Regions from separate parts of the Sphaerisporangium sp. NPDC005288 genome, predicted to be linked through region 4. Evidence: predicted binding sites of a transcription regulator. Region 4 holds the regulator's gene; each other region holds the start of a gene.
The links. Region 4 encodes HrcA, which represses chaperone genes, less so after heat shock. Its sites were predicted from a motif close to TTGGCACTCTCNNNNNGAGAGTGCCAA; they were not measured.
Positions count from the first base shown of each region.

Region 1: the regulator HrcA is predicted to act here: its motif matches at 4,601-4,627, upstream of ABZU32_RS23485 (DNA starvation/stationary phase protection protein).
Region 2: the regulator HrcA is predicted to act here: its motif matches at 3,363-3,389, upstream of groL (chaperonin GroEL).
Region 3: the regulator HrcA is predicted to act here: its motif matches at 3,484-3,510, upstream of ABZU32_RS13665 (FmdB family zinc ribbon protein).

Region 1 is NZ_JBEXGT010000025.1:62,792-70,061, forward strand. It holds gene ABZU32_RS23475 (helix-turn-helix domain-containing GNAT family N-acetyltransferase) at 1-299, shown strand, start outside; gene ABZU32_RS23480 (P-loop NTPase fold protein) at 556-3,969, shown strand; gene ABZU32_RS23485 (DNA starvation/stationary phase protection protein) at 4,049-4,516, opposite strand; gene ABZU32_RS23490 (MerR family transcriptional regulator) at 4,637-5,662, shown strand; gene ABZU32_RS23495 (VIT domain-containing protein) at 5,659-7,270, shown strand, end outside.
Region 2 is NZ_JBEXGT010000046.1:51,053-58,322, forward strand. It holds gene ABZU32_RS33240 (FAD-dependent monooxygenase) at 1-691, opposite strand, end outside; gene ABZU32_RS33245 (helix-turn-helix domain-containing protein) at 763-1,509, shown strand; gene groL (chaperonin GroEL) at 1,610-3,235, opposite strand; gene ABZU32_RS33255 (cold-shock protein) at 3,631-3,831, opposite strand; gene ABZU32_RS33260 (MoaD/ThiS family protein) at 4,225-4,500, opposite strand; gene thrC (threonine synthase) at 4,514-5,806, opposite strand; SAM riboswitch class I at 5,821-5,987, opposite strand; gene ABZU32_RS33270 (sigma-70 family RNA polymerase sigma factor) at 6,203-6,769, opposite strand; gene ABZU32_RS33275 (trehalose-6-phosphate synthase) at 6,935-7,270, shown strand, end outside.
Region 3 is NZ_JBEXGT010000012.1:16,184-23,453, reverse strand. It holds gene ABZU32_RS13680 (D-alanyl-D-alanine carboxypeptidase family protein) at 1-940, shown strand, start outside; gene ABZU32_RS13675 (RcpC/CpaB family pilus assembly protein) at 1,197-1,916, opposite strand; gene ABZU32_RS13670 (S-methyl-5'-thioadenosine phosphorylase) at 2,093-2,899, opposite strand; gene ABZU32_RS13665 (FmdB family zinc ribbon protein) at 3,100-3,444, opposite strand; gene ABZU32_RS13660 (potassium/proton antiporter) at 3,790-5,292, opposite strand; gene ABZU32_RS13655 (LCP family protein) at 5,420-6,550, shown strand; gene ABZU32_RS13650 (5-formyltetrahydrofolate cyclo-ligase) at 6,587-7,147, opposite strand; gene galU (UTP--glucose-1-phosphate uridylyltransferase GalU) at 7,172-7,270, shown strand, end outside.
Region 4 is NZ_JBEXGT010000001.1:227,527-234,796, reverse strand. It holds gene ABZU32_RS01010 (DUF4870 domain-containing protein) at 1-422, opposite strand, end outside; gene ABZU32_RS01005 (DUF3097 domain-containing protein) at 419-1,243, opposite strand; gene ABZU32_RS01000 (hypothetical protein) at 1,265-2,290, opposite strand; gene hrcA (heat-inducible transcriptional repressor HrcA) at 2,691-3,701, shown strand; gene dnaJ (molecular chaperone DnaJ) at 3,702-4,841, shown strand; gene ABZU32_RS00985 (16S rRNA (uracil(1498)-N(3))-methyltransferase) at 4,838-5,563, shown strand; gene ABZU32_RS00980 (hypothetical protein) at 5,791-6,516, opposite strand; gene ABZU32_RS00975 (SigE family RNA polymerase sigma factor) at 6,513-6,992, opposite strand; gene ABZU32_RS00970 (histidine triad nucleotide-binding protein) at 7,266-7,270, shown strand, end outside.

The DNA.
Region 1 (7,270 bases), on a different contig from region 4:
TGGACGGCGAGCCCGCCGGCTCGGTGTTCTGCGTCAGGAAGGACGACCGCACGGCCCAGCTCCGCCTGCTGCTGGTCGAGCCGTCCGCCCGCGGCATGGGCATCGGCGGCCGGCTGGTCGAGGAATGCCTGGCCTTCGCCAAGCGGACCGGCTACGAGCGCATCGTGCTCATGACCGTCGACGAACTGGCCGCCGCCCGCCGCGTCTACCAGCGGGCCGGCTTCACCCTCGACGAGCAGTGCACCAAGCGCGCCTACGGCACCAAGGTCACCGAACAATACTGGTCCCGCTCCCTCTGACCCCGCCCCTCCCGGGCGCCGTACGCCCCGGGTGGGACGAGTGCCGTCTCCGGGGCCGGGGCCCGTCCGTCACTGGGCCGCAGGGCGGACGGGCGCCGGGCCCGGAGAGGGCAAACATCGCGCAAAGGGCCGGCCGTGGCGGCTCGTGCCCCGCCTAGGGTCGGCCGGGCCTTCGGGACCATCATGGCCGCGCCGCGTCACGCGGCCCGCCGGTCCAGGGGTGTTGGACCCCGCCGCCCGGCCATGGGAGCAGCCGATGACCACGACGACCGTTCTAGCGCCGCCCGCCCCGAAGATCAGGAACCGCAAGGCGCTGGTCTTCCTCGACCGCGACGGCCGGGGCTCGGCGAGGGCGGGCGGCGCGGCCGACCGCCGGCTCGTCCACGCCCTCACCGGCGAGGGGTACGCCGTCCAGACCGCCGAGTGCGACGCGGACGACCACACCAGGGTGGGCGCGTTCCTGGACGCCGTCGAGCCGGGGGACCTGCTCCTGGTCCGCTGGTCCACCGAGTCGGGGTGGGGTCCGGGCGAGTTCGGCGCGCTGATGGGGGAGTTCGCGCGCCGCGTCGAGCGTTCCGACGGGGCGGCGCTGCTCCTGATCGTCGACTTCGGCTGGCTGGTCACGGCCGGGCCCGGCCACCCGCACGAGACGGTGACCCGCCTGCACGTCCGGGGCGAGCCGGTCGCCGCGGCCGCCGCGCTCACCACCAGCGCCACCATGCCCGGCGAGCGTCCCGGCGGCGCGGTGTCGCTCACGGCGATCCTGGCCGACGGCATCCTGTCCGGCGAGGCCGACCTGGACCGGGACGGCGCCGTGTCCGTCGGCGACCTGTACCGGTACGCCGACGAGCGCTGCGCCGATCTCGGCGCCGACCGGCGGCCGTACCTGCTCACCTACGGCGAGGGCGAGCTGATCGAGGTCGCCCGCGCCCGGCGGCCCGCCGGGGACCTCGGCCCCGCCTTCGCCGCGACGCTCGCCCGCCTGGCGGCCACCGGCGACACGGTCGCCCCCGCCTCGGCCCGCGAGCTGGTCGGCCGCGTCTACGACGTGCACCTGAGCGAGCCGGCGAGGCTGCTGCTGCGCCGGGCGACCCTCCTCACCGAGGACGAGCCGCTCACGCCCGAGACGGCGGCCCTGCTCATGGAGGACGCCCCCGCCGGCACGCGCGAAGCGCACGCGCTCGGGGAGCTGGCCGCGTGGGGACTGCTGGGCGAGGACACGCCGTTCGCCGATCCGGCGGTGCGCCCCGCTCTCGCCGGCCGGCCGGACGCGCGGGAGCTGGCACGGGTCTCGGCGGGGCTGCGCCGGTGGCGGGCCGCACGGCGCGCCGTCCAGCCTCGTGCCCGGCTGACCGGCGACCGGTGGACCCTGCGGGACCGGCTCGGCCACCGGGTGCACGCCGAGGCGATCGCGGCGTTCGTCCGCCACCCGGAGACGCGGCCGCCGCTGACCATCGGCGTCAAAGGGCCGTGGGGCGCGGGCAAGACGTCGCTGATGCGCATGGTGCAGGACCTGCTCGACCCGGGCGCGGCCGAGGACCGCCCCGCCGCGATCCACCTCGCCACCCCGGCGGAGGACCTCCCTCCCCGCGGACCAGGACGCCGCGGCCGCCCCGGTCACGCACACGGCCGGGGGTGGGGCGGGCGCGGGTCGAGGGGCGAGGGGGCGGTCGGCTCGGCGGGGCGGGTGACCAATGCGGAGGTGCTCTCGCGTGCCAGACGGGCCGAGTCAGGGGGCCGGGAGTACGCGGTCCCCGGCGAGCTTCCCCTGCGGCACGCCGACTGGCGGCCGACCGTCTGGTTCAACCCGTGGATGTACCAGAGCGGCGAGCAGGTGTGGGCCGGCCTGGCCCACGAGATCATCAGCCAGATCACCTGCCGGCTCCCGCGCGGCGAGCGTGAGCGCTTCTGGCTGGCGCTCAACCTCGCCCGGGTCGACAGGGAGGAGGTGCGCCGCCGGGCCTACCGGCTGGCCGCGACCCGCCTGCTCCCGGTCGCCCTCGCCTTCCTGGCGACGCTGCTGGTCACCGGCGCCTCGCTCGCCGCGTCGGCCCTGGTGCCCGCGGCCGGCTCACTGCTGCGCGGCACGGCCGCGGCCGTCGGGTCGGGCGGCTCGTTCCTCGTCCTGTTCGCCGCCGGAGTGCGGCTCGCGCGTTTCATGGGCGAGTCGGCCGACACCGCGTTCACCCGGCTCGTCCGCCAGCCCGACCTGCTCGGCGGCGGGCCCGGCGCGGGCTCGGAGCTGTCGCCCGACCCCGGGTACCGGGCCAGGACCGGGTTCCTGCACCTGGTGCAGACCGACATGCGGCGGGTGCTCGGCATGGTCGCCACCGAGGAGCGCCCGCTGCTGGTGTTCGTGGACGACCTGGACCGCTGCTCGCCGGGGACGGTGGCCCAGGTGATCGAGGCGGTCAACCTGTTCCTCGCCGGGGAGTTCCCCAACTGCGTGTTCGTCCTGGCCATGGAGCCGGAGGTCGTGGCCGCGCATGTCGAGGTGGCCTACCGGGACCTCGCCCGATCGCTCCCCGCCTCCGCCGAGGAGCGTTCCGGTCTCGGGTGGCGCTTCCTGGAGAAGATCGTGCAGCTTCCGCTGAGCGTCCCCATGCTCGACGACGGCGAACGGCTGCCCGCCTACCTGCGCGCCCTGCTGGAAGTGCCCGCCCCGCCCGCGAGCCCCCCGGACGACCGGCGCTCCGGCCCTCCGCCCGGCCAGGAACACCCGCCCGCGCCCGAACCGGCCGCGAGCCCACCGCTCACCACGCACCCGGCCTCCCGGGACGGCGGAACCGCCCCAAGCCCACGGCACACCACGCGCCCGTACCCGAGCCTCGGGGACGGCGCGCCGGTCCCGGGCCCACCGCGCTCCACGCGCTCCGCCCGCGGCCCCCGGGGCGGCGGAAGGGAGGTGCGCCTGTCCGGGAGGGCCGAGCCGGAGGTCAGGGCCGACCCGGGGCTGGTGGACCGCGTCGAGGCGGCGATCAGGGCGATGGGCCCGACGGCCGGCGACCTGGACATCGTCGCGCGTGACGCGCAGGACCAGGTGGGCGCGGCGGACGGCGACGCCATCGGCGGGCTGTCGGCCGCGACGCGCCTGGCGGCGGACCGGGTCTACGACGACCTCTACAGCGACGAGAACGCCTACGCCGCGATCGCGCGGGTGCTGCCCGTCCTCACGCTGAGCAACCCCCGGGAGCTCAAGCGGTATGTGAACGTCTTTCGGTTCTACTCCTTCGTGACCTACCGGCGCGCCCTGGCCGGGGCGGCGAAGGCGACCGACGAGGAGGTCGCGAAGCTCGCGGTGCTCGCCATCCGCTGGCCGCATCTGCTGTCCTTGCTCGCCCGCGAACTGGACGGCCCGCCACTCCCCCGCGACCGCCCCGCCACGCCGGACACGCCCGGCCAGGAAGCGCCATTCAGTCCGACATTTCCGGTGATCTCGGAATCATCGCCACCGCCAGACGACCCGGGGCGTCCCGGATCCGCGGCAGGGCGGACGGCGCTCGACGTTCTTGAGCGGGCGGCCGGCGCGGACGAGGACGCCTGGGCCCGCGCCCTCGTCGAGGTGGGCCTGGTGCGCGGCGCAAGAGCCGGCACCGCGCGCTGGGACGCCCTCCGCGCCCTCCTGGGCGCCGGCCCGCCCGTCGCCCACCTCGCCTGGCGGCTGCTGTGAGCCGGGCCCAGTGGTCCCTGCGGCAGCCGCCGTGAGCGGGGCCGGGGTGCTCACGGCCGCCGCCGCGAGCCCGGCCGGGTCAGCGCTGGGCCTGGATCATCCAGTGCTGCTTCTCGAGGCCCTCGGTGATCTGGATGAGGAGGTCCTGGGTGACCGGGTCCGGCTCCTCGGTGGCGGCGATGCGCTCGCGCATCCGGGCGATCATCTCGCCGAGGATGTCGGTGAACGCGGCGACCACCTTGCCGTCCTCAATGTATCCGGTGTCGAACTGTCTGACCTGGGTGTCGCGGGCGACGGTCGCCGCGCGGCCGTCCGGGTTGACGCCCAGGGCGACCGCCCGCTCGGCCGCGCTGTCGGCGCCGGTCCGCGCCAGGGCCACGATCTCGTCCAGCTGCAGGTGCAGCGAACGGAAGTTGCGGCCTATCAGGTTCCAGTGCGCCTGCTTGCCCACGAGCGAGAGGTCGAGCAGGTCGATGAGAGCTCCCTGCAGCGCATCGCCCGCGATCTTCTGCTTGTCGCTCGGGAGCGGGCTGGTGATCTGGGCCATGAAGCATCTTCCCCTCAAGAATGATCGACGGCCTTCTACCTGGCTACCTAGAACGCCCTAACCGGTCTCCCGAAGCGCTAAACATTGACAGTGTCATAGTTGCAGTGTCAGCATGGAAGCATGAGTGACACCTGGACGATCGGCGAGCTGGCGGAGCACGCGGCGCACCTGCTGCCGTCCTCGCCGCGGCGGCCCAACGGCCGGGTCAGAGACGTGCCCAACGAGCGGCTCATCCGCTGGTACACCACGATCGGCCTGCTCGACCCGCCGCTCACCCGCCGCGGCCGGGTCGCGCTGTACGGCAGGCGTCACCTGCTCCAGCTGGTCGCCGTCAAGCGCCTGCAGGCCGAGGGCCGGTCCATCGCCGACATCCAGGCCGAGCTGGCCGGCGCGACCGACACGGCGCTGGAGCAGATCGTCGACGCGGCCGGGCGGCCGGTTCCCGTCGCGCCCCGGCCCAGCGCGACCGGCGACCCGGCCGTTGAGCCGACCGGCGATCCGGCCGAGGACTCGACCGGTGACCCGGCCGGAGACCCGCCGTCCGGCTCCCCCCGCGCCCGGCCGCGCTTCTGGGCGGCCCGCCCGGCCGCCGCGGGAACCCGCACGCCCGCGACGGACCCGGCCGCGGCTCCGGCCCACGGGCGCGTCGCCGCCGTCCTCGCGACGGAAAGCGGGAGGAGCACACCGGCCGCGGAAGGCGGGACCGGCACGCCGGCGACCGCGGGCGGGACGGGGTCGCCGGTGCCGAGCGGCGGGAGTCCGCAGGCGGCGAACGGGGGGCCGCCCGTGGCGCCCGGGGGGCCGGCGCCGGGCCTGCCAGGAGGGCAGGCCACGCCGCCGGACTTCCTCGCGGCGCCCTTCGCTCCCGAGCAGGCCCTGCCCCGCCCGGCGGGCCGGTGGCCGGGCGTCGTTCCCGCCGCCGCGCCCGCCGATGACCTGGTGCACGGCGTGCGGCTCGCGCCCGGGGTCACGCTCCTGCTCGAAGGGCGGCCTCCCGCCCCCGGCGACATCGCCGCGCTGCGGGAGGCCGCCGCACCGCTGCTCGCCCTGCTGCACGACCGCGGCCTCCTGCCTTCCGGCGTCCCCGGGCATGCCGCCCCGGCCGCCGGCCTCGACCAGTCTCCGCCCGAAAGGTCGTCATCATGACTGTGCAGATCACATCCTTGAAGCCCGGCGAGTACGCCCCGGCGCCCGACGCGGGGCTCGGGGCCCTGAGCACCGGCAAGGGGAACCTGCCCTTGGAGAGCGTCGAGGTCGAGGCGAACATCACCGCGCTGACCTGCGGCGTGGAGGTCACGCAGGGTTTTCGCAACCCGCATGACGTGCCCCTGGAGGCGACCTACATCTTCCCGCTGCCCGACCGCGCCGCGGTGACGGCCTTCCGCATGGAGGCCGACGACCGGGTGGTGGAGGGGGTGCTCAAGGAGCGCGGCCAGGCCCGCCAGGACTACGACCGCGCCATCGCGCGAGGGCAGCGCGCCGCCATCGCCGAGGAGGAGCGCCCGGACGTCTTCACCATGCGGGTCGGCAACATCGTCCCCGGCGAGCGGGTGACGGTGCGGCTGACGCTCAGCCAGCCTCTCCCGTACGAGGACGGCGCGGCGACCTTCCGCTTCCCGCTGGTCGTGGCGCCCCGCTACATCCCGGGCACGCCGCTGGACGACCTCGCCGCCGGGGACGGCGTGTCCGCCGACACCGACGCCGTCCCGGACGCCTCGCGGATCACCCCGCCGGTGCTGCTGCCGGGCTTCCCGAACCCGGTGCGGCTGGCGCTGACGGCCCGCGTCGACCCCGCCGGGCTCGACCTGACCGAGATGCGCTCCAGCCTGCACGTCGTCTCCCAGGAGGAGGGCGTCGTGCGACTGCTGCCCGGCGAGCGCCTCGACCGTGACTTCATCCTGCGCCTGTCGTTCGACGCCTCCAGCGCCCTGACCCTCGTCCCCGACGGAGAGACCCGCCGACCGGCGCCCGCCGCCGAGACCGGAGCCGACACCGGAGCCGACGGCGTCGACGCCGAGATCGACGGGGAGGCCGACGGGGACGGCACGTTCGTGCTGACCGTGCTCCCGCCCGCGCGGACCGATGCCCGGCGCGCGCCGAGGGACGTGGCGTTGCTGCTGGACCGCTCGGGCAGCATGACCGGGTGGAAGATGGTCGCCGCCCGGCGGGCCGCGGCGCGCATCGTCGACACCCTGTCCTCCGCCGACCGGTTCGCCGTCCTGTCCTTCGACAGCGTCGTCGAGCGTCCCCTCGGCGTGGACGCGGGCCTGGTCCCGGCGAGCGACCGCAACCGCTACCGGGCCGTCGAGCACCTGGCCCGGCTGGAGGCGCGGGGCGGCACCGAGATGCTGCAGCCGATGGAGGAGGCGCTCGGCCTGCTGGAGGACCCCGGCAGGGAACGGGTGCTCGTCCTGGTCACCGACGGGCAGGTCGGCAACGAGGACCAGATCCTGGAACGCCTCGGCTCGCGGCTGGCGGCCGTGCGCGTGCACACCGTCGGCATCGACCGGGCGGTGAACGCCGGGTTCCTCGGCCGGCTGGCCGGGCTCGGCGCGGGCCGCTGCGAGCTGGTGGAGTCGGAGGACCGTCTCGACGAGGCGATGGAGCACATCCACCGCCGCATCGGGTCGCCGCTGGTCACCGGCCTGTCGCTGAAGGTCGAGGAGCTGGACGTGGTGGCGGGCAGCGTGACCCACCTGGGTTCGCTGTACTCGGGCGTGCCGCTCACCGTCTACGGGCGGTACCGGGGCGCCT
Region 2 (7,270 bases), on a different contig from region 4:
CGAGGACCTGGTAGGCGGTGATCTCGGGGTCGGTACCGGGGAAGTCGAAGCCGGCGAGCTTCCTGACGACGCTCCGCCCCCCGTCGCAGCCGACCAGCCAGCGGGCCCGCACCCGGCCCGCGCTCGTCGAGACGGTGACGCCCTCGTCGTCGGCCGACAGATCGGTCAGCTCGACGCCCCGCCGCACCTGGACGCCCAGCCGCGCGGCGTGCTCGCCGAGGATGCCCTCGATCTGCTGCTGGTTGACCAGGCCGATGTCCCCGGCCGGGCCGTGACCGGCGAGGTCGGGGTCGGCGTCGTCGAGCCGGGCCGCGTCCAGCATGATGCCGGCGAAGTGCCCGGCGAACTTCGGCGGCGTCCGCGGCGCCCGCGGGGGCGGTGCCTCCTCGGAGGCGCCGGCCGTTGCCGCCCGTCCGTCCCCGGCGTCCTCGCGATGGGCGGCCTGCTGCCGCATGAAGGCGGCGAAATGCTCAAGGTTGCGCTCCTGGGCCTCGCGGAGCGCCGGGAGCATGCCGCGCCGGTACAGCGCCTCGACGCTCGGCAGGTTGAGCGCTCCGGCCTTGATCGTGGGGTCCACCTCCGTGAGCCGCTCGACCACCATGGCCGAGACGCCCCCGAGCGCGAGCTCGCAGGCCAGCATCAGCCCCACCGGACCGCCCCCGGCCACCACCACGTCCACGTCGTACGACATGCCGCCTCCACTTCGGTTCCTTGGCTAAAAACTTACTGTAGCAGTAGTTTTTAGCCACTATATTGGACGGCGTGGACACCGACCTCGGGCTTCGTGAACGCAAGAAGCGGCAGACCCGGCAGCTGATCTCGGACGTGGCCTCCGGCCTGTTCCTCATGCGCGGGTTCGACAACGTCACGGTGGCCGAGGTGGCGGAGGCGGCGAACGTCTCGGCCAAGACCGTGTTCAACTACTTCCCGCGCAAGGAGGACCTGTTCCTCGACCGGGTCCCCGAGGTGGTCGAGCTGGTCACCCGGGCGGTCCGCGACCGGCCAGAGGGCCGCCCGCCACTGGCGGCGCTGCGCCGTCTGATCTTCGAGCTGCTGCGGAGCGGTCATGCCCTGTCGGGCATCAGGGAAGGCCAGCAGGCCTTCTGGCAGGTCATCCTGGACTCCCCGGCGCTGCGGGCCAGGGTGCGGGAGGCCCTGGAGGACCTGGAGGCGCTGATCGCCGCCCTGCTGGCGGAGGCGACCGGCGCCGGCCCCGGCGACGCCGACGCCGGCCCTGGCGACGCCGATGCCGGCCCTGGCGACGTCGAGGCCGGGTCCCGTGACGTCCACGGCGGCGCCGGCTCAGGGAACGTCGGTGGCGGCCCCGGCTCAGGGGACGTCGATGCCGAGCTGGCCGCCGCGCTCTTCCTGGCCGCCTACCGCACGGTGTACATCGCGAGCGCGCGGCGGATGATGGCCGGGGAGCGCGCGGCCGAGGTCATGCCCGACCACCTGGCCCTGCTGGAGCGGGCCTTCGACGCCGTCGAACGGGCCTGCCCCGGCTTCTGAGGGGAGCCCGCGCCGAGAGGGCGCGCCTGCTCGGACGCCGAAAGGGCCGCCCCCGGACGAATCCGGGAGCGGCCCTTTCGATGTGGCGTGAGCCGGAGGCTCAGAAGTCCATGTCGCCGCCGCCGGGCATGGCGGGAGCGGCAGGGGTCTTCTCGGGCTTCTCGGCGATGACGGCCTCGGTGGTGAGGAAGAGCGCCGCGATGGAGGCGGCGTTCTGCAGCGCCGAACGGGTGACCTTGGCCGGGTCGATGATGCCGGCCTCGAGCATGTTGACGTACTCGCCGGTCGCGGCGTTGAGGCCGACGCCCGTCTCGAGGTTGCGCACACGCTCGACCACGACGCCGCCCTCAAGGCCGGCGTTGACGGCGATCTGCTTCAGCGGCTCCTCGAGCGCCTTGCGGACGATCGCGGCGCCGGTGGCCTCGTCGTTGAACAGCTCGAGCTTGTCGAAGGCCTTGGCGCCCGCCTGGAGCAGGGCCACGCCACCGCCGGGCACGATGCCCTCCTCGACGGCCGCCTTGGCGTTGCGCACGGCGTCCTCGATGCGGTGCTTGCGCTCCTTGAGCTCGACCTCGGTCGCCGCGCCGGCCTTGATGACGGCGACGCCGCCGGCCAGCTTGGCCAGACGCTCCTGGAGCTTCTCGCGGTCGTAGTCGGAGTCGGTGTTCTCGATCTCGGCGCGGATCTGGTTGACCCGGCCGGCGATCTGCTCGGGGTCGCCCGCACCGTCGACGATGGTGGTCTCGTCCTTGGTGATGATGACCTGGCGCGCGCGGCCGAGCAGGTCGAGGGTGGCGGTCTCGAGCTTGAGGCCCACGTCCTCGCTGATCGGCTGGCCACCGGTGAGGATGGCGATGTCGCCGAGCATGGCCTTGCGGCGGTCACCGAAGCCGGGGGCCTTGACGGCCACGGACTTGAACAGGCCGCGGATCTTGTTGACGACCAGGGTGGCCAGGGCCTCGCCCTCGACGTCCTCAGCGATGATCACCAGCGGCTTGCCGGCCTGCACGACCTTGTCGAGCAGCGGGAGGAGGTCCTTGTTGGCCGACACCTTGGAGTTGACGATCAGGAGGTAGGGGTCGTCGAGGACCGCCTCCATGCGCTCCGGGTCGGTCACGAAGTAACCGGAGATGTAGCCCTTGTCGAAGCGCATGCCCTCGGTGAGCTCGAGCTCCAGGCCGAAGGCGTTGCTCTCCTCGACGGTGATGACGCCTTCTTTGCCGACCTTGTCCATGGCCTCGGCGATCATCTCGCCGATCTGGGTGTCGCCGGCGGAGATGGAGGCGGTGGAGGCGATCTGCTCCTTGGTCTCCACATCCTTGGCGATCTTGGAGAGCTCCTCGCTGACGCGCTCGACGGCGGCCTCGATGCCCTTCTTCAGGGACATCGGGTTGGCGCCGGCGGCGACGTTGCGCAGGCCCTCGCGTACCAGCGCCTGGGCGAGCACGGTGGCGGTGGTGGTGCCGTCACCCGCGACGTCGTCGGTCTTCTTCGCGACCTCCTTGACGAGCTCGGCCCCGATCTTCTCCCACGGGTCCTCGAGCTCGATCTCCTTGGCGATGGAGACACCGTCGTTGGTGATGGTGGGAGCGCCCCACTTCTTCTCCAGCACGACGTTGCGGCCCTTGGGACCCAAGGTCACCTTGACGGCATCGGCGAGCTGGTTCATACCGCGCTCGAGACCGCGCCGGGCGTCCTCGTTAAACGCGATCATCTTGGCTGCCATACGGCTAGACCTCCCAGATACAGGGTGGCTTGCAGCGGATCGAGCCGACGCCCGCGACGGCATGAAACCCGCGCCTCCACGGCACCTGTCGCCGTGGATCGCCAGGCCCCATCGCCTCGATCCAGGTTTGTCACTCTCGACAGGAGAGTGCCAACGAACTGTTTAGCACTCTACCCGGTCGAGTGCAAGCGACAACCCCTATGACCTGGGCGGCACAAGGATTTCTCCGACCGTATGCCGAATATTGGGCCCGCCTCCACAGGGTAGGCGGTACGACCCCGCAGGCTGACATGAAGGAAGGCCCGGCCCGTCTTGGTGCATGACAGACCGAACCTTCCAGCTACTGACGGGGAGAGACTAGTGGATCTTCGTCTGGCCGGGCGACGCCGGCCACGTCACACAGTGCGAACGGACTCCGCCTGCGGGCCCTTCTGCCCCTGCGTGATCTCGAACTCCACCCGCTGACCCTGCTCTAGGGACCGGTATCCCTCGGACAGGATCGCTGAGTAGTGGACAAACACGTCCTTACCACCGTCTACCGCGATGAAGCCGTAGCCCTTGTCCGCGTTAAACCATTTGACGGTGCCCTGCGCCACTTTCCGACTCCTCTTGCTGGGCTCCGGACCCCGCCCACTCCTCCGCGAGGTCCGTGACCTTCGGAGCCGAGACGCATGCGAACTCCTCGGCTACGTCGATCGTTCTCGACCATACCTGTGGCAAGGGTTGAAGCAACAGAGTCAATCGGGAAACTACTACTTGACGTTCGCTCTCAGCGGCACTCGGCTATTTCCCGCTCGCGTTTAGTTAGTTGACAATTACACTAACGGAGGGCTCGGTAATCACTTCTATTATGATAGTCGTCCCGCTACCGGGCCCCCCTTGCGGACATGGCGACGCCCATGCGTCCAGCTAGGACGCATGGGCGTGATGTGACTGATGGGGCCGGTGAGACTTGAGCACGCCTCACAAAGGCCAGAAGGGCGCGGAGGTCAGCCCCCGGCGACGGCGGGGATCACCGAGATGTTGGTTCCTTCGGGGGTTGCGGTGTCGAGACCGTCGACGAATCGGACGTCCTCTTCTCCGACATACACGTTGACAAAACGGCGGATCTTGCCCGTTTCGTCCAGAATACGGGCCCCGATTCCCGGGAAGTCGGCGTCGAGCTTCTGGAGCACCTCGCGCAGGGTCGCCCCGTCACTGCTCACCTCCGACGCGCCGTCGGTGTAGGTGCGAAGAATCGTCGGAATCCGCACAGAAACGCTCATTTATCGGGCCCTTTCAGGAGTGGTCGGCGACAGCCGTACGAAATGCGTCGAGCGAAGGACGGATGACCGCGGTGGGCCTCGCCTCGGCGGAGACCGCGTCGAGCGTCTTGAGGCCGTCCCCGGTGTTGAGCACCACCGTCTCGGCCTCCGGGTCGAGCAGGCCGTTGGAGACGAGTTTGCGCAGCACGCCGACGGTCACGCCGCCGGCGGTCTCGGCGAAGATGCCCTCGGTGCGCGCCAGCAGCCGGATGGCGTCCACCACCTCGGCGTCGGTGACGTCCTCCACCGCGCCGCCGCTGCGACGGGCGATGTCGAGCACGTACGGGCCGTCGGCCGGGTTGCCGATGGCGAGCGACTTGGCGATGGTGTCGGGCTTGACGGGACGCACGATGTCGTGGCCCGCCTTGAAGGCCGCCGACACCGGCGAACAGCCCTCGGCCTGCGCGCCGAAGACCTTGTATGGGCGGTCCTCGACCAGGCCGAGCTTGATCAGCTCCCGGAACCCCTTGTCGATCTTGGTGAGCTGGGAGCCGGAGGCCACCGGGATGACGATCTGCTCGGGCAGGCGCCAGCCGAGCTGCTCGGCGATCTCGAAGGCCAGCGTCCTGGACCCCTCGGCGTAGTACGGCCGGAGGTTCACGTTGACGAAGCCCCACTTGTCGCCCAGCGGGTCGCCGATGAGCTCGGAGCAGAACCGGTTGACGTCGTCGTAGGTGCCCTCGATGCCGACCAGCCGGCCGCCGTACACCGAGGCCATGACGATCTTGGCCTCTTCGAGGTCGGACGGGATGAACACGCAGGCGTCCAGCCCCGCGCGCGCCGCCGCGGCCGTCACCGCGCCCGCGAGGTTGCCCGTGGAGGAGCACGACAGGGTGTGGAAGCCGAAGTTGCGCGCGGCCTCCAGCGCGATGGCGACGACCCGGTCCTTGAACGAGTGGGTCGGGTTGCCGGAGTCGTCCTTGACATGCAGGCTGCGCAGGCCCAGTTCGCGAGCCAGGTTGTCGGCCTTGACCAGCTTGGTCCAGCCGGGCGCCAGGTTGGGCCGGGAGGCGACGTCGGCGGGAACCGGCAGCAGCCCGCGGTAGCGCCAGATGTTACTCGGACCCGAGGCGATCTGCTCACGGGTCACCGCCGTCCCGGTCTCGCCGGGAGAGCTCCAGGTGTAGGCCACTTCGAGTGGCCCGAAACACTCGGCACAGGCGAAGATCGGTCCCAGGTCGAACCTGGTGCCGCATTCGCGGCACGAAAGAGCGACGGCGGGGCCGAAGTCGAGCGTGGTCGTTGTCTCAGCTGTTGCGAGCGCCATGAAGCGAGGCCTTTCCCTCATCTTCGCCCGGACCACCTTGGTCACAGGCCGGAATTGGCACCTGTCCCGGCCGGTCTCACTGGTCTTTGAGTGCCGCGTCGTTCGGCAGACGCGGATGACCACAGCCGGGAGGGTTGCCGGGGCTTCGCAGGGCCGGTCCCTCCACCCCTCTGGATGAGCAATATGAAGTTGTGATCCCGCTTGTATCACAAGCAGGCCTTAAGAACTGTACCTCGCCCACCGGCGCGGACGGCCGTCCGTCTCATTCTCCGAGACGTGAGAGCACGATGGAAGAAACCGAAGCCGCAGGTGAGCACGTTGCAAGAAGCGTGGCGAGAAGCTCCGTCCCGGAACAGAGCAGGCAGGCAGAGGGCGCGTGACGCACCGCGCGGGCCGCTAGGCGAAGGGCCGGCCGTAGGCGTCGCCGAGCGCCGCCTGGACGTACTTGCGCGCCTGGTGGATGCGCGACTTGGCCGTGCCCAGCGGGATGCCGAGCTGCTCGGCGACCTCGTTGTAGTCGAGCTGGCAGATGTCGCGCAGCACCAGGGCCTGGGCCAGCTCGGGCTTGTCGGCCTCCAGGGACTCCATCGCGTCGAGCAGGTCGAGCCGCGACCCGGCGATGACGCTGACCCTGCGCGGGTCGGCCCGCAGCTCGGGCAGTTCATCGGCCGTCTGCTCGGCCGCACGGCGCTTGAGGGTGCGGTAGGTCGTGCGGGCGCAGTTGGTCGTCACGATGTGCAGCCAGGTGGAGAAGCGGGCCCGCCCCTCGAACCGCCCGATGTTGCGCGCCACGGCCAGCAGGGTGTCCTGGCAGGCCTCCTCGGCGTCCTGGTGGTACGGCAGCAGCCGCGAGCAGTGGCGCAGCACGTCGGCCTCGATGCGGCGCAGGAGCTCGCCCAGCGAACGGTGGTCGCCCGCGGCGGCCGCGCGGGCCAGATCCTCGGTCGTCTCGTCAAGCGCCATGCCCCGAGCTCCTCTCGACCGCCTGCGGCCAGCCCTGACCTGACCGCCAACCCATCTTATTGGGAGCGTTAAATTCAATTAATCTGCGGCCAGGTGCGCGTCACAGCGGAGATGAACCGGCGAGGGACGACCGCCGCAGGGCGGACGAGGAGTGGTGATGGGCGGATGAACACAGTTCTGCTGGCCTCCAACAGGGGGCCCGTGTCGTTCACGCTCGCCGATGACGGCACGCTGACGATGCGCCGCGGTGGGGGCGGCATGGTCTCCGGCCTGTCCGAGGTGGCCAAGGACGCCGAGGTGCTGTGGGTGTGCGCGGCGCTGTCCGACGGCGACCGCAGCGCCGTGCGGCTGGCGTCGGGCGGGCGCCTGGACCAGGCCGGCTACGACACCGGCCCGGTGCGCATGCTGGACATACCGCCCGCGACGTTCCACCGGGCCTACAACGCGGTGGCCAACTCCACGTTGTGGTTCGTCAACCACCTGCTGTACGACACGCCCAAC
Region 3 (7,270 bases), on a different contig from region 4:
GCTGCGGCGTGAGGCCGAGAAGTCGTCCCAAGCGCTCGCGGACGCCACTAAGGCGCTGGAGCAGCGCCAGACGACGCTGGCGAAGGCCGACAAAGAGCTCAAGGGCAAGCTGGAGCAGTTGCGCACGGCGAATCTCCAGCTCGGCAAGATGCGACAGCCGTTGTCGGACCTGGTGCAGTCGCTGTACCAGGAGCCTTCGGGCGGTGACATGGCCCCGTTCCTCAACGGCAGCGACGACGCGAGCCTGCGGGCGCTGAGCGACATGACCTACCTGGTGTCCGGGCGGGACGAGATACTCGCGGACGCCGGGCGGCTGTACCAGCAACAGCAGAGACTGGCCGGCGAGGCGCAGGATCTGCGGGCGACCAAGCTGCTGGTGGAGGCCCAGCTCAGCGTGGAGATCGACACTTTGAGGAAGCGGTCCGCGACCGTTGTGAAGTCGCTGTCGCAGACGCTGGTGAAGCTCGGCGTGCGCGTTAACCAGGGCGGCCGCTCGGGCGCGGCCTGTGACCCGACCCGGGTGAGTTCGGCGGCGCAGTATCCGAACGGGCTGTTGCCGGCGGACGTGCTCTGCCCGCTCCAGCAGCGGGGGCGTGAGTTGCGGGCCGACGCGGCGATCGCGTTCGTCGCGCTCAGCGAGGCGTACCGCAAGCAGTTCGGTACGCCGATCTGCGTGACCGACAGCTACCGCAACCTGGCGCAACAGCAGTCGATCTTCTATCGGCGGCCGGGGTTCGCCGCGGTGCCGGGGCGCAGCAACCACGGGCTCGGCCTGGCGGTGGACCTGTGCGGCGGCGTCCAGACCTTCCGTTCGGTGCAGTTCAACTGGCTCGAGTCGAACGGCAAGCGGTTCGGCTGGATCCATCCCGACTGGGCCTATCACAGTCCGTTCGAGCCTTGGCACTGGGAGTACGACCCGAAGCTGGGGTCGTTGTTGTAGGACCGGCTCCGTCTGACGGACGTCCTGGCCTGAACTGTGGCTCGGCTTCCCCTGGACGGGCGGCGGACGACGCCCGTGGGTGCCTCGACGTCCACCTTCAGAGGCAGTGCGGACCCTCTGTCGTCTCTCGTCGAAGTCGTGCGCGTTCGGTCAACCGCTTGTGGCTCAGCTCGGGGTTTCGCGATGCCGGATTCGTGGGCTCAGCGTGGCGCGCTCACTGACCGGTGGACGTGGAGGGTGTGGGTGCGCTGGGCCGTCAGGGGGTGTGGCCGTGGATGGTGATCGAGAGGCGGGAGCCCGTGCCGGCCTGGGCCAGGCGCGCGGCCTGGCCCGGCGTGGTGGCCAGGACTACCAGGGCGCCGGTCTCGGCCGTGTCGCCGGCGGAAGCGCCGCTCCAGCGAGGCCCGCTGGGTACGGCGATGACGGTGACGGCCTGCGCCGCCGTAGAGGTGCGGACGGGTGTGGCACTCGGCGCGTCGCCGTGGTCCGGCGGTGCGCTTGTGGCCGGGTCGGCCGCCGGAGGCGGGGCGAGGTCGTCCCATGCGGATGATGAGGCGATGACGTCGATGACGTCACCGGGCCGGAGCAGCCGGGCAGAGGCGGCGTCCGTGACCCGCACCGGGGTGGCGAGTAGGCCAGGGCCGTAGGCGTCGATGAGGGCCGGACCGAGCAGGCGCAGGTCGGTGATCGGCTCGCCGCGCCGGGCGGGGGCGGTGAGAACGCGTCCGGCCACCCAGGCTCCCGGGCGGAGGGCGCCGTCGGGGACGGTCTCCTCGGGCAGGTGAACGACGGTCAGATCGGACACGGACAGCGCTCCGGCTCCAAGGTCGTGCGCGGCGGCCAGGATCGCGACGGAGGGAGCCGGACGGACGGCCAGGCCGACGCACGCGGTGCCCAGCGCGGCCAGTGCGACGGCCACGAGCCGCCGACGCCGGCTGAGCATCCGGATGACGCGCATGGGTGTGGCGGCCTGCATGATGCCTGGCTCCTGTCGAGGGGGTGGGAGTGCCCGGCCGCAAGCTGTCGGCCCGTGGGGGAGTATCGCGGGTTGGGGTGGCCTTATGCCTGGCCCGCAGCGCAGTGACCGACTGCACGGTGGGCGGCTATGCGGTGCCGAGGCGCGGTAGGGCAGAGAGTGCTGGAGGACGGTGGTCAGGGGAGTTCGAAGGGGAGCTTGATGCCGTTCAGGGCGTCGCCGCAGGGGCAGGCGCGGTCCAGGGGGAGTTCGGCGACGACCGAGCCGACGAGGGTGCGCATGCGCTCGCTGTTGGCGGCGAAGAAGGCGAAGACCTCCTCCTGCGTCACGCCCTCGCCGGTGTCCACGCCGGCGTCGTGGTCGGTGACGAGCGACAGCGAGGTGTAGCAGAGGGCCAGCTCGCGGGCGAGGACAGCCTCGGGGTGGCCGGTCATGCCGACGATCGACCAGCCGTTGGAGGTGAACCAGCGTGACTCGGCTCGGGTGGAGAAGCGGGGACCCTCGATGATGACCAGGGTGCCGCCGTCCACGGCGTTCCACCCCTCGGCCTCGGCCCGGGAGTAGGCGAGGGCCCTGCCGACCGGGCAGTAAGGATCGGCGAACGGAACGTGCACCGCGCCACCGGCGTCATAGTAGGTCTGCGCCCGGCCGGAGGTGCGGTCGACCAGCTGGTCGGGGATCACCAGCGTGCCCGGCCCGTACTCGGCGCGCAGGGAGCCGACCGCGCTCGGGGCGACGACCTGGCGCACGCCGAGAGAACGCAGCGCCCAGAGGTTCGCCTGGTAGGGGATGCGGTGGGGCGGGAACCGGTGATCTCGGCCGTGACGGGGCACGAACGCCACCGTGCGCCCGCCGATGCGGCCGACCGTGATGATGTCGCTGGGAGCCCCGTAAGGCGTGGTGATCTCGATCTCCTCGGCGTCGTCGAGGAGGGAGTAGAACCCGGAACCGCCGATGACCCCGATGTCAGCTGTCATGACCATGGGCTCGAGATTAGCGGCACGGACGTGGGGCGGTGAGGGCGGAGGGCAAGGCTGTGGACAACCGTCGGTGCCGCCGCTCAGCCTGTGGACGACCGTCAACGCACACGAGGTCGGCGCTGGTCATCACACCCGGCCGACGCCGGAGCGGAAGGATGCGAATCGGGTTGTACGGCGGGACGGCCGTACAACCCGGGGAGGCGTCAGGCGGCGGAGCTGCTCGGGGTGGCGCTGGCGGAGGCGGGCTCCTTCTTCGCCGGTGTGCTGGAGCCGGAGTCCGACGAGCCACCGGAGTCCGACGAGCCGCCCGAGCTCGAGGAGCCGCCGGAGCTGGAGCCGGCGGACGTCGTGGAGGTGGTCGAGGAACCGGAGGAGCGGTTGTCCGTCCGGTAGAAGCCCGAACCCTTGAACACGATGCCGACGGCCGAGAACACCTTGCGCAGCTGACCCTGGCAGTTCGGGCAGGTGGTCAGCGGGTCATCGGTGAAACGCTGGACGACCTCGAGCCCTTCACCGCAAGCGGTACAGGCGTACTGGTAGGTGGGCACGCGCTCCTCCTCATATGGCTCAGTGTGGCTCAACGCAGATTGGCACTCTACCGCTGCGACTGCTAATGGTACGCAGCCGATTAGGCTAAACGCCACCCGGACGGGTTCTAATCCCTGTCGTGAGGCTCACCGCGGGGGTCGGGTGGGGTGGACGTCGCGAGGGTCCCCGGTCGTTCTGAGGACCGATGAGCCCCCCGACCCGGATGAGTCGCGGACCGCGTCGAGGGTGGGGAAGCGGGGTTCTCTTGAGGGCCGGTCTCCGAAGTCGGCCGCCCCACACGTGGGCGCTGTCGTTCGGGGCTGTAGTGCGGGGTTGTCGCGCGGGTTGGCGCGGGGGTGAAGGGGTCATTCGCCGCGTTCGCCGTACCAGCCGGCGAGTTTGCCGCGGCGGCTGACGGCGCGCAGCCGGCGTTCGACGACCTTGCGGCAGGCGGCCGTGGTGACGACGAGCAACTGGTCCTCGGCTCGCAGCCGCGTGGTGCCCTCAGGGACGAACGAGCGGCCCTCGCGTACGACCATGGTGACGGCGGCGTCCGACGGCAGGCGGAGCTCGAAGATCTCGACGCCGTGCAGCCCGGACCCCTGAGGGATGCTGACCTGCAGCAGGTCGGCGTTGAGCTCCTCCAGCGGCGCCGCCTCGACCCCGAGGTCGCGTGCCTCGGCCGGGGCGCTGACCTGCAGGACGCGGGCGAGGAACGGCAGTGTCGGTCCCTGCACCATGGTGAACACGATGACGATGACGAAGACCTCGTTGAACACTCCCTTGGCCCCGGTGATGCCGGCGGCCCAGGGGATGGTGGCGAGCACGATGGGCACCGCGCCGCGCAGTCCGGCCCATGACAGGAACGCCTGCTCCCGCCAGGACAGCCGGTCGGTGCGGGTCACGCGTACGGCCAGGGCGGAGACGACCACCGACAGCGGGCGCGCGAACAGCAGCAGCACCAGCCCGATGATCAGTCCGGGCACGACCATCTGGGGGAGTTCGAACGGGCTGGCGAGGACGCCGAGCATGACGAAAAGGCCGATCTGGGCGAGCCACGCGGCTCCTTCGGCGAAGCCCCGGGTCGGCACACGGTGGGGCAGGCGCATGTTGCCCAGTACCAGTGTGGCCAGGTAGACGGCGAGGAAACCGCTGCCGTGCAGCAGCGTCGCGCCGCTGTAGGCGACGAAGGCGAGGGCGAGCACGGCGATGGGGTACAGGCCGGAGGCGGGCAGGGCGACCCGCCGCAGGGCGTAGCCGCCGAGCGGGCCGACCGCGAGGCCGACGGCGCTTCCGATGGCCAGCTCGAACACCGCGTCCAGCACGACGTGCCCCACGCTCGGCATCGGTGTGCTGATCTGGCTGAGCATGACGACGACGATGACGGTCGGCGCGTCGTTGAAACCCGACTCGGCCTCCAGGATGCCCGAGAGGCGTTCGGGAAGGGGCAGGCGGCGCAGGACGGAGAACACGGCGGCCGCGTCGGTCGAGGCGAGGACCGCTCCAAGGAGCAGGGCGGTGCGCCAGTCCATCCCGAGCAGCCAGTGCACCGCCGCGGCCAGCGCGACGATGCTCACCGCGACGCCGACCGTGGCGAGTACCACCGCGGGAGGGACGGCCCGGCGTACGTGCTCCCAGCTTGTGGTCAGGCCGCCTTCGGCGAGGATCACCGCCAGCGCCGCCAGGCCGATCTGCTGGGCGACCTTCGCGTTCTCGAACTGCAGGCCCAGGCCGGCTTCGCCGAGGAGGAGTCCGATGGCGAGGTAGATCAGAAGGCTGGGCAGCCCGGTGCGGTGGGCGACGCGCACGGAGGCGATGGCGGCGATCACGACGATGGACGCGAGGAGCAGCCAGAGATCAAGATTCACCGGCCCCCCTCCCGCGTTTGCGTCCATTGTGTCGTATTCGTATAGGCCACTACCACGAGCAACAGCTATGGGCTACCGTCACTCGCGACACAGACGAAGAGGAACAACGGGTTTGCAGGGGACGAAATTGGCCGACGACACTTCCCCGGTCCTGGAGAGCGCGAGGAAGGACCATTTCGTCGACGGCGACGAGCTCGTCCCCGTGAAGGAACTCGATATATCCGATGCGTCCCGAACGTCCGAGCCGCCGCAGCCACCCGGGACCGTCAAGCCGCGCAGGAAGCGGCGGTTGTTACGCCGGCTGACGATCGCGACCGGGCTGGTTCTGGCCATGGTGGTCGCGGCGGCGTTCGCGTTGGTGATGGAACGTCAGATCACGCTCAACGGCAACATCCAGCGTATCCCTGGAGCGTTCCCCGAGGACGCGGGCCGGCCGGCCAAGGCCGTGGGGGACGCGCAGAACTGGTTGCTCATCGGGTCGGACAAGCGGCCGGGCGAGTCGGGCAGCCAGCGGGCCGACACGATCATGATCGTTCACGTGCCCGCGGACCGGAAGCGGCTCACTCTCATCGGTATCCCCCGCGACTCTTATGTCCGTATCCCCGGCCGGGGAAACAACAAGATCAACGCCGCGTACGCCTTCGGGGGCCCGAAGCTGCTGATCAAGACCGTCGAGGACCTGACCAAGGTCCGCATCGACCATTTCGCGGCCCTGGACTTCAAGGGGTTCGTCGCGATGACGCAGGTCATCGGCGGTGTCGACGTCTACGTCGCGCGCAAGGTGTACGACCCGGCGAACAAGGTCACCTGGCCGCAGGGCCTGGTGCACCTGGAGGGCGAGAAGGCGCTGCTGTTCGTCCGTCAGCGGTACAACCTGCCGGGCGGCGACTTCGACCGGATCAAGCGCCAGCAGGCGTTCGTCGGAGCCCTCGGACACAAGATCATAAGCCGGGACATGCTGACCGACCCGCTCAAGCTGAACGACTTCCTGGAGGCGCTCACGCGCGCGGTCAGCGTCGACTCGGCCGTGACGCTCAGCACGCTGCGCGACCTGGCGCTGGAACTGCGGGACATCCGGCCGGACACCGTCGACTCCGCCACCGTGCCGACGCTCGGCACCGCCATGGTCAAGGGCGCGAGCATCGTCCGCCTGGACAGGAAGGCGGGACGGCGGTTCTTCGACGCGGTCAGGAACGACGACCTAGAGGAGTACTTCGGCGAGAACGGCGGCCTCAACGACCTGCAGATCCTTCCCTGAGCCCCCAAGACAGAGGGGCCAGAGGGCTCAGAGGGCTCAGAAGGTGACGATGCCGGACGGGAGGGCGGCCATCGAGACGGGAAGGTCGTGCGGCTCGGCCGGCACGCCGTCGATCAGCTCCCCCTCGTGCAGCAGCGCGACCGTCGGCACGTTCGGGCCGACCCGCGCCAGCGCGCGGTCGTAGGAACCGCCGCCGCGCCCGAGCCGGACGCCGGTGGTGGCGTCGACCGCCAGTGCGGGCACGATCACCAGACCGGCCGTGCGGATGGCGTCCACGCCGCGCCGGGTGTCCACCGGTTCCATCAGGCCGCGCGGCCCGGGCGCCAGCGAGTCGGGGCCGTCATAGACCGCCCAGTCGAGGTCATCGTCGGGCAGGAGGACGGGCAGGATGACCGTCGTACCGTGTTTCCAGAGGGCGAAGATGAGGCCGTGCGTGGCCGGTTCCGTGCCCGCGGACCAATAACAGGCGACCAGCCCGGCCATCTGAACCCAGGGTCGGTCGAGTAGCGTTTCCCTGATCGCGGTGGCCGGGCCGCGCGGATCGGACAGCCCTGCACGTGCGGCGACGATCCTCCGGCGCAGCTCCGCTTTGTCCACACGGCCCTCCATTAAGGTGCATTCATGGCTGACTTCGATCCAGTGACGAAAGTTGTCATCCCCGCCGCCGGTCTGGGCACGCGATTCCTCCCGGCGACCAAGGCGACCCCGAAAGAGATGCTG
Region 4 (7,270 bases):
GGTTCGGCGGGGGCGCCGGGAGCTTCGGACTCGCGGTCCTTGGCCGGTGTGGCGACGGAGGATACGTCGCCAGGTCGGCCGGCGGGGGGCTCGAAGCCGGGTTGCCGGAGCGGGGCATCGGCGGCCGACTCGGCATCGGCGTGCCGGAACGAGGGCGGTTCGGAGCCGGACTGCTGGACAGGCGTGGCGGGTGGTTCGAAGGTGGGGGGTTCGGCGGGGGCGCCGGGAGCTTCGGACTCGCGGTGCTTGGCCGGTGTGGCGACGGAGGACACCTCGCCAGGCCGACCGACGGGGAGCTCGGCGTCGGGGTGGGGCGCCGGGGTGGTGGGGAGTTCGGAGTCGAGGGGGTCGGCCGGTGTGGTGGGGGGATCGGAGCGGGGGTGAGGGGCGTTGGTCTCGGGGTCGTTCGGAGGGTGGCTCATGGCGTCTCCTCGATCGACACGAAGTCGATCAGCTCCTCTACCCGGCCCAGAAGCTCCGGCTCGAGGTCAGTGTAAGTCCGGACAGCGCCGAGAATGCGGCGCCAGGCATCCGCCGGTTCCAGCCGCCAGCCCAGGGCCTCGATCACGCCTTCCTTCCACGGGATCCCGCGCGGGACCTCGGGCCAGGCGCGGATGCCGACGGCGGACGGCTTGACGGCGGCCCAGATGTCCACGAAGGGGTGCCCGACGACGAGCACGTGCGGAGAGGAGACCTGGGCGGCGATGCGGCTCTCCTTGGACCCGGGGACCAGATGGTCGACCAGCACGCCGAGGCGCCGTCCCGGGCCGGGCTCGAACTCGGCCACGATGGCGGGCAGGTCGTCCACGCCCTCGAGGTACTCGACGACGACGCCCTCCACCCGCAGGTCGTGGCCCCAGATCTTCTCCACGAGGGACGCGTCGTGCACGCCTTCGACGTAGATGCGGCTCTCTCGGGCGACACGCGCCCGCAGCCCCCCGACGGCGATCGACCCGGACGCGCTGCGGCCGGGCCCCGTGGACGCGGCCTCCGGCGCCGGTCGCACCAGCGTCACCGGCCTGCCCTCCAGCAGGAACGCGGCGGGCGCCAGCGGGAACACCCGCCGCCGCCCGAAGCGGTCCTCCAGGGTGACGGCCTCCTTGTCACAGGCCACCACGGCGCCGCAGAAGCCCCCCTCGGCGTCCTCCACCACGAGGTCGAGCTCGGCCGGGACCTTGGGGATCTTGCCGCGCAGCGGCCTCCGCCAGTCTCCGGCCAGCACGTCCCGTCCGTAGTCCCGCATACCTGGGCACGCTAGCAAAGATCATGCCTGTGGCGGTGCCCCCTGCGGCCACGCGGCGCCGTAGGGGGCGGCGGCCGCCGCCTGCCGCTTGCGGTTCCGGCCGCGCCGCACCAGGACGACGATCGTGGTGACGACCGCGAGCAGGAACCCGGCCAGCGGGATCAGGAACAGCGAGGCCACGCCTCCTGCGAGGGCGCCGGTGTCGGCGGTCAGCGACTTGCCGACCCCGAACAGCACCTGCTTGCCGGCCTCGGCCTGGCAGCTCACCTTGTAGGTGCCCGCGGCGGGCACGCCGATGTCGAACACGGCCTCCCACACCCGGCCGTCGGCGGACACCGTCTGGGACGCCTTGGGCGAGGTGAGATCGACCTTCTTGCCGGCGCCGTCCACGGCGAGGCAGTTGATGTCGGTGGGCCCGGACGCGGAGGCGTACAGGATGGGCTTGTCCTTCGGGTCCATGGGGACCGACACGCTGCCGCCGCTCTGGAAGGTCTGCGTGGGCGCCGCGTCGGTGATGGTCTTGAACAGGCCGCCGGCGAAACCCACGATGCCCACGACGCCGCAGATCACCGCGACGAGCCAGGCGAGCACGATCCACAGCACCCGCGGCCGCACCGGTCCGGGCGCGGCGGGCGCGGGGGAGGCGTAGAGCGGGTGCGCCGCCTCGGACGCGGGCCCGCCGTAGGAGGGGCCCCCGTACGAAGGCGAAGGCCCGCCGTAGGGAGGCCCGCCGTGCGAGGGCCCGCCATAGGAGGGCCCGTCGTGCGAAGGCCCGCCATAAGAGGGTCCGCCGTGCGAGGGGCCGCCTGAGACGCCGTACGGCCCGCCGGCGGGCGCGCCGTGCGGCGAGGAGCCGGCGGGAGCGCCGTAGGGGGAGGGCCCGGCGGGAGCGCCGTACGGCGGACCGCCGGAGGCGGGGCCGTGCGGGCCGGGGCCCGAGCCGGGCGGAGCGCTCTGCGGCTGGGGAGGCGTGCCCTGCGGACCCGAGGAGTCCGGACGCGGCGGTCGCCTCGTCGCGTCGGTCAGGCGGGGATCGATCTCGCTCATGAAGCGAGTCTGGATCAGATGACTTGCCGCCGAATAGCAACCCACTTGCCATCGGCCGGGCATCCGGCCGGGCGAGTGCCCGCCGTCGCTTGTCGCGGACCCGCGAGTCGGCCGTGCGGGGATCACTTCCACCGTCCGGGGGACCTACCGCACAACTTCACAAGGACGGGTGGGCGAGGTGGAGGTCTGGGGGGTGGGAGGGGCCACGTTTCCACGCCGGGGGGCGGTGGGCGGTGGTGGGATGGGCGGAGTCGAGCCGATTCGCGGGAGAGTGGGGAGGGTGGTGCGGTCTGAGTTATCGCACCCTGAGGCCCATGGCCGTACACTTGGCACTCGGGAACACTGAGTGCCAGACCAGGCGTTTACGCAGGCACGAACGCGAGGCAGGGAGGTGAGCACGTTGCTCGATGAACGCAAGCTGGCCGTTCTGCGCGCCGTTGTCGAGGATTTCGTGTCCACCAACGAGCCGGTCGGGTCGAAGGCATTGGCGGAGCGTCACAATCTGGGGGTCTCGCCCGCCACCGTGCGCAACGACATGGCCGTGCTCGAGGAGCAGGGCTACATCACACAACCCCACACCAGCGCGGGGCGGGTCCCCACCGACAAGGGCTACCGGTTGTTCGTCGACCGGCTGTCCCAGATCAAGCCGCTGTCGGCCGCCGAGCGCCGTGCGATCGAGACGTTCCTGGCGGGCGCCGTCGATCTCGACGACGTCGTGACCCGCACCGTGCGGCTGCTGGCGCAGCTGACCCGCCAGGTGGCCGTGGTGCAGTACCCGTCGCTCATCCGCTCGACGGTCCGGCACGTCGAGCTGGTGCCGCTGGCCGAGCGGCGCATCATGCTCGTGGTGATCACCAACACCGGCCGCGTCGAGCAGCGGGTCGTCGACCTGCCGGACGTGGTGGCCGACGACCAGGTCGCCCACCTGCGGGCGTTGCTGAACGCCTGCCTCGACGGATGCAGGCTCGGCCGGGTGGCCGAGACGGTCGCCGACCTTCCCGAACGGCTGCCCGAGGGCGACCGGCCGATGGCGACGACGATCCTGTCGGTCCTGCTGGAGACCCTGGTCGAGCGGCACGACGAGAAGATCGTCTTCGCCGGCGCGGCGAATCTCGCGGGCGACTTCAGCGTCGGCCTGCGTGAGGTGCTCGAGGCGCTGGAGGAGCAGGTCGTGCTCATGCGCCTGCTCGGCGAGGCGAACGACCACTCCGCCCTGACCGTGCGCATCGGCTCGGAGAACCCCTACTCCGGGCTTCACGGCACCTCGATCGTCGCCGCCGGGTACGGTTCGGGCGACAATGAACTGGCCCGGCTCGGAGTGCTGGGCCCGACGCGAATGGACTACCCGGTGACGATGGGAGCGGTGCGCGCAGTGGCACGCTATGTCGGCCAGATCCTGGCGGGATCCTAAGTGGCCCGCGACTATTACGGCATCCTCGGGGTGCGCCGTGACGCCACTCAGGACGAGATCAAGAAGGCGTATCGCCGCCTCGCACGTGAGCTCCACCCTGACATCAACCCCGATCCCGAGACGCAGGAGCGCTTCAAGGAGATCAATCAGGCGTACGAGGTCCTGTCGGACCCGAGCAAGCGCCAGATGTTCGATCTCGGCGCCGATCCCTTCGGCGGCGCCGGAGCGGCCGGCCCCGGCGCGGCGGGCTTCGGCGCGGGGTTCCCGTTCAGCGACATCATGGACGCCTTCTTCGGCGGCGGAGGCGGCGCGCGCGGCCCCCGTTCGCGGGCCAGGCGCGGGCGCAACGCCACCATCCGGGTCGAGCTCGACCTGGCCGAGTCGGCGTTCGGCACCACGCGCGAGCTGGTCGTGGACACCGCCGTGCTGTGCGAGGTGTGCCAGGGGTCGGGCGCGGCGGCCGGCACCCATCCCGACACCTGCGACATGTGCCACGGCCGCGGCGAGATCTCCCAGGTCACCCGGTCGTTCCTCGGCCAGGTGATGACCGCCAGGCCCTGCCCCCAGTGCGGCGGGTTCGGCTCGGTCATCCACCACCCGTGCCAGGAGTGCTCCGGCGACGGGCGGGTGCGCACCCGGCGCACGATCAAGGTCCGCATCCCGGCCGGCGTCGAGGACGGCACCCACATCCAGCTCGCCGGCGAGGGTGAGGTCGGCCCCGGCGGCGGCCCGCCCGGCGACCTGTTCCTCGAGATCGTCGAGCGCCCGCACGACACGTTCGAGCGGCGCGGCGACGACCTGCACTGCACGGTGCAGATCCCGATGACCGCGGCGGCGCTCGGCACGATCCTCACCGTGCAGACGCTCGACGGGGCCGAAGAGCTGGACGTGCGCCCCGGCACCCAGTCGGGTCAGGTCATCCCGCTGTACGGGCGGGGCATCCAGCGGCTCAACGAGACCGGCAGGGGCGACCTGCTGATCCACGTGAACGTCGAGACCCCCACCAAGCTGGACGCCGCCCAGGAGGAGCTGCTCAAGGAGCTGTCCAAGCTGCGTGGCGAAGAGCGCCCGCCGGGCAAGTTCGCGCCCGGCCAGCAGGGCTTCTTCTCACGCCTCCGGGACGCTTTTAACGGCCGATGAGCGTCCCGGTTTTCCTGGCCGACGACCTGTCCGGTGACGAGATCGTCCTCGGCGGCCCCGAGGGGCGGCACGCCGCCACCGTGCGGCGGCTGAGGGCGGGCGAACGGGTCGACCTGACCGACGGCGCGGGCGCGGTGGCCGAGTGCGCCGTGCGCGACGCCGGGAAGGACTTTCTGCGGCTGGAGGTCGTCGGCCGCCGCGTGGTGCCCGCGCCCGACCCGCGCCTGGTCGTCGTCCAGGGGCTGCCCAAGGGCGAGCGGGGCGAGCTGGCGGTCGAGATGATGACCGAGGCGGGCGTGGACGTCATCGTCCCGTGGGCCGCTGCCCGGTGCGTCACCCAGTGGAAGGGCGAGCGCGCCGCCAAGTCGCTGGCGCGCTGGCGCTCCACGGCCCGCGAGGCCGCCAAGCAGGCCCGGCGGTTCCACCTGCCCGAGGTCGCCGAGCAGGCGAGCACGGCCGAGGTGGCGGCACTGCTGCGCGGCGCCGCCGCGGCGGCCGTCCTGCACGAGGAGGCCGTCGTGCCGCTGTCGCGCCTGGAGCCGCCGGCGAGCGGCGACATGGTGGTGGTGGTCGGCCCCGAGGGCGGCATCACCGACGAGGAGATCAAGCGGTTCCAGGAGGCCGGCGCCGCTCCTGCCCTGCTCGGCCCGACCGTGCTGCGCACCTCGACCGCCGGCGTCGCCGCCGCCGCCGTCCTGCTCACCCGCTCAGGCCGCTGGTGAACTCTCCCGGACGCCGCCCCCGCTGACACCGCCGCCGCCGGCCGCGCCTAGGCCTGCGACTGCGATTGCGACTGCGACTGCGACTGCGACTGCGAGAAGCATCCGCCCACAGGGCGGCGCCGGCTCATCGAAAGCCCGGCTCACCAGCAGAGCCCTGCTCGCGAGGGCGTCGGCCTAAGACCGGCGCCGGGCCGGGAGGAGCCGCCGTGCCCTGGTCGGGACGGCGGCTACTCCTGGGAGGTGTTCGTGCTGCTGTCGGCCTCGGTGGTCATCAAGGGGGTGGCCGTGGGCGCCGGGGGGTCGCTGGGGGCCTGGGAGGCGGTCGGGGTCGGCTGCTCCACCGTCGGCCTCGGAGACGGCTTGGGGGTGGCCGAGGCGGTCCGCGTGGGCGTGGGCGTCGTGCTCTGGCGGCTCGGCGTGGGCCGCGGCTCGGTCGTCCGGTCGGGCTGCGACTCGGTGGCCGTGGGCTCCGCGCAGGGCTGCGGCGAATCCGACGCGTCCGGCTCCACGGCGGTGGGCGCGGCGGTGGCGCAGTCGTTGCCCGGCGACGCCGTCACCGAGGGCGAGGGGACCGCCGGCGCCGTCCCGCTGGGCGACGCGGCCGGCCGCGACGTCGGCGAGCCGACGACCGCCGACGACGCGTGGACGCCGTTCGGCGGGCGTTGCGTGCTCGACTCGTCGGGAGGTGAGGTGTCGTACTGCACCTGGATGATGTGCTGGCCGGTGCCGATCTGGACCTTCAGGCCCGGCACGAACATCACCACGGCGGCGGCCACCAGGACGGCGCCGAACGCCGAGGCGGCGGCTCGCCACCAAAAGATGCCCCGCACGCCGCGCTGCTCGATGCGGGTGCGGATGATCTGCAATCCTTCCGCGGAGGGCACGACAGAATCCGCCTCCGCGCGCAAGACACGGCGCAGGACCTCGCCGTACTCGTCGGGGGACTCGGTCATGACAATTGCTCCAGTGTCGTGCGTAGTGCGGCCATGCCGCGGGCGGTGTGGCTCTTCACCGCGCCCTTGCTGATGCCCATGGCGTGCGCGATCTCGGCCTCGGAGAGGTCGCCGTAGTAACGCAGAACCAAGGCCTCGCGCTGCCTGGTCGGAAGACCGCGCAGTGCCTCGATCACGGCGGACCGCTCGAGCTCTCCTATGGCTCCGTTCTCCGCGCTCGGCGCGTCGGGCAGCCCCTTGGGGGCGTACTTCTCCACGACGGCACGGTGGCGGAGCACTGAGCGCGATCGGTTGACGACCGACTGGCGCAGGTAGGCGAGTGCCTTGTCGGTGTCGCGCAGGCGGCGCCACGCCCCATGGAGGGCGACGAACGCGTCCTGCACGACTTCCTCCGCGGTCGCGGTATCGCGCACCAACAGCATGGCGAGACGCACAAGAGACCGATAGTGGGCGCTGTAAAGCGCCGTCACGGCCATGTCGGCGTCCCATCCGACGGGCACCGCCCCCAGCGACCTTTCGGCCACGAGGGTCTCGGTGGTCACATCTGTTGGACGCACGGCCTTTCCAGAGGGTTTACGCTCTGGCGATTCTTTAGGGGGCATGACCCAGTTGTGTCCTCGCCGATGGCCTGGCCGACACTGACCGCTGTCTGACGCTGAAGTGTCGCACACCAACCCTAGCCGCGCGGATCTTTCCGCGGGACCTCCTCGGTATTACCGATTGGCAACAGAGGTGACTACCATGCGGGCGTGAC